3 regions of the Shewanella seohaensis genome follow, and region 2 is predicted to be linked to each of the others. Evidence: predicted binding sites of a transcription regulator. Region 2 holds the regulator's gene; each other region holds the start of a gene.
The links. The regulator NrdR, encoded in region 2, represses ribonucleotide reductase genes. The targets are predictions, from matches to a motif close to AAACACNANATNTNGTGTTT.
Positions count from the first base shown of each region.

Region 1: nrdA (class 1a ribonucleoside-diphosphate reductase subunit alpha) is a predicted target of NrdR. The motif match lies at 1,842-1,861, and genes of this name have one in related genera.
Region 3: nrdD (anaerobic ribonucleoside-triphosphate reductase) is a predicted target of NrdR. The motif match lies at 1,731-1,750, and genes of this name have one in related genera.

Region 1 is NZ_JAKILE010000008.1:3,158-6,723, reverse strand. It holds gene ubiG (bifunctional 2-polyprenyl-6-hydroxyphenol methylase/3-demethylubiquinol 3-O-methyltransferase UbiG) at 141-851, shown strand; gene L2713_RS10630 (HAD family hydrolase) at 853-1,527, shown strand; gene nrdA (class 1a ribonucleoside-diphosphate reductase subunit alpha) at 2,015-3,566, shown strand, end outside.
Region 2 is NZ_JAKILE010000004.1:305,943-309,508, reverse strand. It holds gene ettA (energy-dependent translational throttle protein EttA) at 1-147, opposite strand, end outside; gene glyA (serine hydroxymethyltransferase) at 338-1,591, shown strand; gene nrdR (transcriptional regulator NrdR) at 1,802-2,251, shown strand; gene ribD (bifunctional diaminohydroxyphosphoribosylaminopyrimidine deaminase/5-amino-6-(5-phosphoribosylamino)uracil reductase RibD) at 2,351-3,496, shown strand; gene L2713_RS06895 (riboflavin synthase) at 3,504-3,566, shown strand, end outside.
Region 3 is NZ_JAKILE010000011.1:96,512-100,077, reverse strand. It holds gene nrdD (anaerobic ribonucleoside-triphosphate reductase) at 1-1,700, opposite strand, end outside; gene L2713_RS13830 (hypothetical protein) at 2,038-2,733, opposite strand; gene rssA (patatin-like phospholipase RssA) at 2,843-3,566, opposite strand, start outside.

The DNA of each region.
Region 1 (3,566 bases), on a different contig from region 2:
CTGCTTCACAAAGTGTTTAAGAATTAATGATAATTGCTGAAATTTCACTCAACCACAAAGACTTAGGATCAGCCAATACTGTGTTTATCCCCCATTGTCGTTATAATAGCCGCACAATGACAGCCGCTATAGGTAATAGCATGCAACAGAATACCAACGTAGACCCGCAGGAAATCGCAAAGTTTGAACGTATGGCCGAAACCTGGTGGGATCTCAACGGCGAGTTTAAGCCGCTGCATCTATTAAATCCCCTGCGCCTTAACTATATCGATCAAACGGCAGGCGGGATTTTTGGTAAGAAAGTGCTGGACGTCGGCTGTGGCGGCGGCATTTTATCCGAAAGCATGGCGCGCATCGGCGCGATCGTTCACGGCCTCGATATGGGTGAAGAACCATTAGAAGTCGCGCGTTTACATGCACTGGAAACTGGCGTGAGCATCAACTATGTCAAAAACACTGCCGAGGCCCATAGAGAAGATCACCGCGAATACTACGATGTGGTGACTTGTATGGAGATGCTCGAGCATGTGCCAGATCCGCAATCGGTCATTCAAGCCTGCTGCGATATGGTTAAACCCGGCGGTTTTGTGTTTTTCTCAACCATCAACCGTAATATTAAGTCTTTTGTCGAGACCATTATCGGCGCCGAGTACCTATTAAAGATGTTGCCAATTGGCACCCATGACCATAATAAGTTCATCAAGCCATCGGAACTCATGGCCTTAGTCGATAACACCGATCTTCTCTGTAAAGATGCACTTGGGATCACCTATAACCCGCTAACAGGGATCTTTAAGTACACCCCAAAGGTCGATGTTAACTATATGATTGCGACGCAAAAGGTAGATTAAGATGAGCTTAGCTGAGGTTAAAGGGGTCTTATTCGACCTTGACGGTACCCTGGCCGATACCGCGCCGGATCTGGTTCAAGCCCTTAACCTCAGTTTGTCTGATGTCGGTATCGCGGCAAAACCTTTAGCAGACATGCGTAGCGCCGCCTCCCATGGCAGCTTTGCCTTAGTCGATGCGGCGATTCCCGGCGCGGATGACGCTCTGCGCACTCAAGTACAGCAAGGACTCCTCGCACACTATCAAAGGATCAATGGCGACCATTGCCAGTTGTTTGATGGTATCGCTCCCCTGCTCGATTGGCTCGAGTTATGCCGTGTGCCATTTGGGGTGATCACGAATAAACCCGCCCGCTTTACACGCCCTCTATTACATAAACTTAAGCTCAGCTCGCGTATGCCAGTGATGATCAGTGGCGATTCGACTCGTTACCCTAAGCCTCACACCGCACCTATGCTATTGGGCGCGCAGCAGCTGCAGTGCCAGCCACAGCAAATACTCTATTTAGGTGATGCTGAGCGGGATTTACTCGCGGCCCAAGCGGCTGGCATGCTTGGCGGTGTGGCGTTGTGGGGATATTTAGGTGAGGCCGATACACCCGATGCATGGCCTGCCTATGCGCAGTTTAACTCACCATCGAGTTTGCATTCGGCCTTAAGCCAAGCATTGGCCAAATAGCGGTAACGGATTGACCAAGGTTAACGGCCCAACCGAATCCGATTAACGGCGAAATAATGCGCCCTTCGCTGGTAATGCAATTTAGGTTAAGGGTCAATCCTTGCGATCGCGATCGCTGCTTATTTTAGCGATCGATCACACTGTGAAATTTGCACAAAAAAACGTCATCAATGTCGCACGCTAATCTCAATTTGAGCTTCTGGGTTAGTCATCACTAACGCTTTTCTTTATCCTCAAGATATCCACAAGATACCCCCTGAATTGAGACTTGCAAATAGCGTCAAACCTCACTATCTTGTATCTCAGATTATTTAAAACACCATATCTTGTGTATAGGTAGCAATCAGACACACTAGAAGTTCCCCGTTAAATCGACTATCTCCTGCATAGTCAGCAGTATTAAGGGTTTTCAGGTTGATTGTTTTACAAGGAAACGTACGGTGACTTAGTTCACCTGAACAGATATCAGAACCAAGGCCTCTCTTCAATGAATAGCAATATGACAGTCACAAAACGCTGTGGTGCACGTGAGACAATCGATCTCGACAAGATACACCGCGTAATTACTTGGGCAGCCAAGGGATTAAAAAACGTTTCTGTTTCTGAAGTTGAACTTCGCACGCATTTACAGTTTTTCGACGGGATCCCAACCGAAGCTATCCACGAAACGATCATCAAATCTGCGGCGGATTTAATTTCCCCAGAATCACCGGATTATCAGTTTCTGGCTGCGCGCTTAGCCGTATTCCATTTACGTAAGAAGGCCTTTGGTCAGTTCGAGCCGCCAAAGTTATACGACCATGTGACTAAACTGGTTGAGCTTGGTAAGTATGATATGCATATTCTGCAGGATTACACCCGCGAAGAACTCGATATCATGGATACCTATATCGACCATTGGCGCGATATGAACTTCTCCTACGCGGCGGTAAAACAGCTCGAAGGTAAGTATCTGGTACAAAACCGTGTGACCCACGAGATCTACGAGAGCGCCCAGTTCCTCTATATTCTGGTGGCGGCCTGCTTGTTTGCCCGTTATCCAAAAGAAACGCGCCTGCAATACGTTAAAGATTTTTACGACGCGGTATCGACCTTTAAGATTTCTCTGCCCACGCCAATCATGGCGGGTGTACGTACGCCAACGCGTCAATTCAGTTCATGCGTTCTGATTGAATGTGGCGACAGCTTAGATTCTATCAACGCGACCGCCTCTTCTATCGTGAAGTATGTCAGCCAACGCGCAGGTATCGGTATCAACGCCGGTCGTATCCGTGCACTAGGTAGCCCAATCCGTGGCGGCGAAGCCTTCCACACGGGTTGCTTACCTTTCTACAAGTATTTCCAAACGGCGGTTAAGTCTTGCTCGCAAGGCGGCGTTCGTGGTGGTGCTGCGACCCTCTTCTACCCTATTTGGCACTTAGAAGTGGAATCCCTGCTGGTACTGAAAAACAACCGCGGTGTCGAAGATAACCGTATTCGCCACTTAGACTACGGCGTACAGCTCAACAAGCTGATGTATCAACGTCTGATCAAAGGCGAAAACATCAGCCTGTTCAGCCCATCAGACGTGCCAGGTCTTTACGATGCCTTCTTCGAAGATCAAGACGAATTCGAACGTCTGTACCTGCAATATGAGCAAGACAGCAGTATTCGTAAGAAGACATTGAAAGCAGTTGAACTGTTCTCATTGATGATGCAAGAGCGTGCTTCAACGGGCCGTATCTACATCCAAAACGTCGACCACTGTAACACCCACAGTCCGTTCGACTCGAAAGTCGCTCCGATCAGACAATCTAACCTTTGTCTTGAAATCGCGTTGCCGACCAAGCCATTGAACAACATTGACGATCCAAACGGTGAAATCGCGCTCTGTACACTGTCAGCATTAAACTTAGGTGCGATCAAAAACTTAGCCGAGCTTGAACCATTAGCCGATTTAGCGGTACGTGCACTGGATAACCTACTGGATTACCAAGATTATCCAATCAAAGCGGCTGAAATTTCATCGATGAACCGTCGTACCTTAGGTATTGGTGTTA
Region 2 (3,566 bases):
CAGTAGGGTGGATTTACCTGAACCGTTAAGACCTAACACACCGATCTTAGCGCCGGGGAAAAAGCTTAAGGAAATGTCTTTAAGGATCTGCTTCTTAGGAGGAACAACCTTGCCCACCCGCAGCATGCTGTAAACAAACTGAGCCATTTTTCTGCATCTATAAGTGACTAATGATGCGGCTAATTCTACTCGATTGCGCGCCGAACTCAACTCGGCATTGAGGCGAGTTCAAGGTAAAACTGTAGGATTTTCATGTTTCAGAGACTGGGATTGTCGGCTCGTTACGAGTAGAATACCGCGCAACCCTACCTACAAGAATTGGCAGCTGGAGTAAGCAATGCTGAAAAAAGATATGAATATCGCAGATTATGATCCGGAACTGTTCAACGCAATTCAGAACGAAACTCTGCGTCAAGAAGAGCATATTGAGCTGATTGCTTCTGAAAACTACACCAGTCCACGCGTGATGCAAGCGCAAGGTTCACAATTAACCAACAAGTACGCCGAAGGTTACCCTGGCAAGCGTTACTACGGTGGTTGTGAGTATGTGGACGTAGTTGAAACCTTAGCGATTGAGCGTGCAAAACAACTGTTTGGTGCGACTTACGCAAACGTACAACCTCACTCAGGTTCTCAAGCAAACAGCGCCGTTTACATGGCATTGTTAAAACCAGGCGATACCGTTTTAGGTATGAACCTCGCTCACGGTGGTCACTTGACCCACGGTTCGCCAGTAAACTTCTCCGGTAGACTGTACAACATCATTCCTTACGGCATCGATGAATCAGGTAAGATCGACTATGACGAAATGGAACGTCTGGCGGTTGAACATAAGCCTAAGATGATGATCGGTGGTTTCTCTGCTTACTCAGGCATCGTTGACTGGGCAAGAATGCGTGAAATCGCAGACAAAATCGGTGCTTACCTGTTTGTCGACATGGCGCACGTTGCGGGTCTTATCGCCGCGGGTGTGTATCCAAACCCTGTGCCACACGCGCACGTTGTGACCTCAACTACTCACAAGACCTTAGCCGGTCCTCGTGGCGGTATCATTCTGTCTGCTGCAGATGATGAAGAGTTATACAAAAAGCTGAACTCTGCGGTATTCCCAGGCGGTCAAGGCGGTCCTTTGATGCACGTTATCGCGGGTAAAGCGGTAGCCTTCAAAGAAGCTTTAGAGCCAGAGTTCAAAGCTTACCAACAACAAGTGGTTAAGAACGCTAAAGCCATGGTTGAAGTGTTCTTAGAGCGCGGTTACAAGATCGTTTCTGGCGGTACTGACAACCACTTAATGCTAGTGGACTTAATCGGTCGCGACCTGACGGGTAAAGAAGCCGACGCCGCTTTAGGTAGCGCGAACATCACAGTAAACAAAAACTCTGTGCCAAATGACCCACGTTCTCCATTCGTGACCTCTGGCGTGCGTATCGGTACGCCTGCGATTACTCGCCGCGGCTTTAAAGAAGCTGAAGCGAAAGAGTTAACCAGTTGGATCTGTGACATCCTCGACGATGCTCACAACCCAGCGGTTATCGAGCGCGTAAAAGGCCAAGTATTGGCACTGTGCGCCCGTTTCCCTGTTTACGGTTAATTCGTTAATTTATCTGAATATGACGGCTGAGTTCACAACTGCTTAGGGTGTTACTCTCAGGTGGTTAACCTCAGCCGATAAATAGGATAAAATCCCATGGCCGCATTAAGCGGCCATTTTTATTGCTAAAATCTTAGACTTAAACCCGCTCGGTTTAAGCGAGAAACAGCGAAAGCCATAGGCTTTATTCCATTCACGGCAGGAGGCTCAATGCATTGTCCATTTTGCAGCGCGACAGATACTAAGGTGATCGATTCCCGATTAGTGGCGGAAGGCCATCAAGTGCGTCGTCGCCGAGAATGCACCGAATGCCACGAAAGATTTACTACCTTCGAAGGGGCCGAATTAGTGATGCCACGGGTGATTAAACGCGATGGCACGCGCCAACCCTTTGATGAAGAAAAGCTGCAGGCAGGTATGTTACGCGCGGTCGAAAAGCGCCCCGTGTCTATGGATGAAATCGAGCAGGCCTTAAGTAAAATCAAGTCAACGCTGCGGGCTACCGGCGAGCGCGAAGTGCCATCCGAGATGATAGGTAACTTGATGATGGAGCAGTTAATGAGCCTAGATAAGGTTGCCTATATTCGTTTTGCCTCGGTTTATCGCGCCTTTGAAGACGTCTCCGAATTCGGTGAGGCGATTGCGAAACTGCAAAAGTAATGTGGGTTATCTTAAGTTAGTGCTTAGGTTAGTGCTTAGGTTAGCGCCTCGTTATGCGCCGCATTCGGGCATGCTTTCTAAAGATTTCATAGGGTTTATATGAATTGGTCAGAACTCGATAGCCAGATGATGAGCCGAGCCATACAACTGGCTCGCAAAGGATTTTATACCACTCGCCCCAATCCCTGTGTGGGCTGCGTTATCGTAAAAGATAATCAGATTGTCGGTGAAGGTTATCATCAAAAAGCCGGCGAGCCACATGCCGAGGTGCATGCACTGCGCATGGCTGGCGAGCTTGCCCGTGGCGCGACCGCCTATGTCACCTTAGAACCTTGTAGCCATTATGGCCGCACACCGCCGTGTGCCTTGGCACTGATCAATATTGGTGTAAAACGAGTCGTGGTGGCGGTTGAAGATCCCAATCCGCAGGTCGGTGGCCGAGGTATTCAAATGCTGCGCGATGCGGGTATTCAAGTGGATGTTGGCTTGCACCGCGACGAAGCTTACGCTTTAAATCTTGGTTTTATGAAGCGCATGGAATCAGGCCTACCTTGGGTGACGGTAAAGCTTGCCGCGAGTCTCGATGGTAAAACCGCGTTATCAAACGGTGTGTCCAAATGGATCACAGGCCCCGAAGCTCGCCGCGATGTGCAGCGCTTACGTTTACGCGCCTGCGCACTAGTGACAGGGATTGACACTGTGCTAGCCGATGACCCTTCGCTCAATGTGCGTTACTCAGAGCTTGGCAGTCTTAGCTCACAATTGAGTGAAGCGCAGATTTTACAACCGTTGCGGGTGATTTTAGACAGTCGTTGCAGGATGCCGATTACGGCAGCCTTGCTTGCGATTGAATCGCCGATATTATTAGTTTCAACTGAGCCTTACTCGCCAGCCTTTATGGCGCAGTTGCCCGCCCATGTGACTTGTCTTCAATTACCGGCCATCGAAGGTCGAATCTCGCTGCCTGCACTCTTAAGCTATTTAGGCAAAAGCTGTAATCAGGTGCTTATCGAAGCGGGCGCGACCTTAGCCGGCGCCTTTATCGGTGACGGATTAGCCGATGAATTAGTGTTATATCAAGCGATGAAAATCCTTGGCGCACAAGGACGTAATCTACTCGAATTACCCGATTATCAAATGATGGCAGATATTCCGATCCTCAAACTGGTCGATGAGCGTAAAGTGGGCGCGGATACGCGTTTCACCTTGAGACTCTCGTCCAATCCATCTTTAGCGAATAAGTGAGTTAACCATGTTTACTGGGATTATTGAGGCCGTTGGCACGCTGCGAAAGCTTGAACGTAAAGGCGATGAT
Region 3 (3,566 bases), on a different contig from region 2:
GTTACCCCTGCAACCACGCCAAATTGGCGCGCATCGAGTTTACAGAAACGGCTGCAGAGGCTCTCACTCGGGGTGCTATAAAGGCTAAACCCATAACCGGTTTCGGCCTTCCATGCATCGGTAGCCGCTTTAAGATGCGCGACAATCGCCACCGCTTTTTCACGAAGTTTGGCATCATCAAAGACATGGGTTTCAGTGCCATAGAGCGCATTGATGGTTTCATGCAAACCGATATAGCCTAATGAAATCGATGCCCGACCATTTTTAAAAATTTGGGCGATATCATCATCGGCGCGCAGGCGCACACCACAGGCGCCTTCCATATACAAAATCGGTGCAACTCTGGCTTTAACGCCGTTTAAACGTTCGATGCGGGTGTCTAATGCGCGGCGGGCAAGCAGTAAACGCTCATCTAAAATGCGATAAAATTCAGCCTCATCACCATTGGCCTCGAGGGCAACTCGGGGCAAGTTTAAGCTCACCACCCCAAGATTATTGCGCCCTTCATGAACCAGCTCGCCATTTTCTTTATAGGAGCCTAAAAAGCTGCGACAGCCCATTGGGGTTTTAAATGACCCCGTGACCTTTTCCACTTGCTCGTAGTTCAAAATATCCGGATACATGCGCATGCTGGCGCATTTTAGGGCCATTTGTTTGACATCGTAGTTGCAATCACCGGCCTTGTGATTAATGCCATCACGAATCGCAAACACCAGTTTAGGGAACACGGCAGTCTTACGATTTTTACCTAGGCCCGTCATACGGACTTTCAACATAGATTGCTGAATTAAACGCGATTCCCACGAAGTACCCAGACCAAAACCAAAGGTCACAAAGGGGGTTTGCCCATTGGCGGTATGTAAGGTATTCACTTCATATTCAAGGGATTGGAAAGCGTCATGACATTCTTTTTCGGTGAGCGCCGTCGCATAGGCCTTGGCATCTTTAATCTGCCAGTTGAGCGCCACTTGATAGTGTTTGTCGTAGCTCTTCGCCACAAAAGGCGCGAGCACTTCATCAATACGATTAATCGTGGTGCCGCCATAAATATGACTGGCCACTTGGGCAATGATCTGCGCCGTGACCGCTGTAGCGGTGGAGATGGATTTTGGGGTCTCAATTTCGGCGTTGCCCATCTTAAAACCGTGGGTCAACATACCCGCCAAATCAATCAACATGCAGTTAAACATCGGGAAAAACGGCGAATAATCGAGATCGTGATAATGGATTTCGCCAAGTTCATGGGCGGCCACTACATCCTTAGGCAGAATATGGCTCTTGGCGTAATGTTTCGCGACGATACCCGCGAGTAAATCCCGCTGGGTTGGGATTACTTTAGAGTCTTTATTGGCGTTTTCATTTAACAGCGCCGCATTGCTCTGCTCGACTAAACCACGGATTTCGAGATTGAGTTTACTGGTCGCATCGCGGCAAATGTCTCTGTCATGGCGATACTCGATATACACCCGCGCCAGAGACTTGTAAGGTCCTTCCATCAGTAGGTTTTCAACCGCATCCTGTAAATGGTGGATCTCGACTTCTGCCAGATTGGCCACTCGCTCCCTCACACAAGCGGCAACCGTCGCGGCATAGTCTGCATCCTCTATCCCAACCGAGTTTGCAGCCGCTATCACTGCATCTCTTATCCTTGTTTCATCAAAAGGTGTGCGGCAACCATCCCGCTTGATCACGACTGGCATTGTTCAGTTCCTCTCCATTCCGATTAAAATTAACACTACATATAGTGTTTAGATAATCAATAAACACAATATCTAGGCAATTAAGCGGCATTAACACCTAAAATTCCATGATCCAGATCATGATTTATCGGATGGATAAAAAGAACAAAGTAGAACTGTAGCCAAACCCAATGATCTCAGTTTTAAGCCTTGACCTTGGCCATAAAGCAGGATAGCGGACGCTAAAAATGCCCGCTAATCACGACAAAGGACCTTGGCCCGAAAGCCAAAGTCCTTGGAATAAAAGCAGTCCGTAGCTCGGCGTTTGCCCTTAGCTAAGGTTTACACCCAAACAGGGTTAGCGCTTGGCTAAGGCAAGATAACTACTCAGTTGCCCCGATGCCGATTGCTGCATCCCCATGGAGGAAGCCACTTGCATAGTCGACTTAAGCCCCTGCCATAACTGTTTTTGGCTGTCGCTCAGTGTTGGATTGCTATTTAGATAATCGGTTAACTGGCCAAATACCTTGGTGGCTTTTTGTGCCAGCACTGGGGATTGCGCATCATCCATATTCGACAATACGTTTTTAGCATCAACTAAGGTGTTGATCATAGGACTGTTTGGTGACTTTTCCGCTAAGGACTTTAGCTCATCGTCGATAAAGTCCTGCAGGGATTGCTTGCTCGGCTTTTGACTCGGCAAATTAATGCCGTTTTGTGACAGTCGCTCAACCTGTGCATCGGACAAAATGCCGTCCTTTTGCAGCCGAGACACTAGGGCCGGAATATCAGACACACTAAACTGGCCATCGGCAAAAAAATCCTTCGACATGGCTTGAATTTTTTGCGCCCTAAGTGCACGGGGTGACAAGGCAATCTCATCACTCGGTTTCGCTTCAGTCTTAGGCGTATCCTTGGTGGATGACTTAGCATCCGTACTGGACTCAGTCTTACTTGTGTCAGTCTTACTCGTGTCCGTCTTCTTGCTGTTCAGGCCATAGGCATCAGCAACACTGCTACGGTTCAGATTTAAGGCATTTAAAAGAGGATTCATCGTCAATAATTCGGCATCTAACACTGTGTGATGGGGTTAAAGCAAAAAATAAGCCAATCAAACAGTCACTTGCCTAAATTATTATACGAAGACTAAGTATCCTCACAACTTAGCCTTTCCAAATCGCGGCTTCAATCAAGTGCGCCACTTTCGCGACAGCCGCCTCCCCCGCCGCAATCGCTTCATCGGCACGGTGAAATTCCATAGTGCCGATATTGGCCACTTCTGGCACTACGAGGACATCGGGAGGATCTCCCATCAACCGTGCCCGCTTATGGCGCTGCTCTAAAATCCCCATCGACTGTGACATCACCGCAATCATACCGGGATTGGATTTAGTCCCGAGGGAAAACTTGTCGGTTAAGCTGCTGACATACTCCCGCCCCCTAGCAAATAAATCCATAAAGCCGGTTTCTTGGCGCGCGGGCATTTCGGTTTCTTCCTTCGGCGCCTTATGGCTGGTCATATTGACGGGCAATACCTGCAGCCGCCCTGAATGAAACCCGTGCAAATCCACGGCAATCACAATATCGACGCCCATAGCACGGCTCACCGACACGGGCACAGGGTTCACCACGGCGCCATCGACTAACCAACGCTCCCCTTGACGCACGGGGGCTAATATCCCTGGCATAGAGCAAGATGCGCGCACGGCCTGGCGTAAATCACCATGACGAAACCAGATTTCTTGCCCCGAATACAAGTCCGTCGCAATGGCTGCAAAGGGGCGATCTAAATCTTCAATGTTGATATCCCCAATACGTGATTGCAGCACATCGAAGACTTTCTCACCGCCAATCAAACCGCCCTTGCGCCAACGAATATCCATCAGC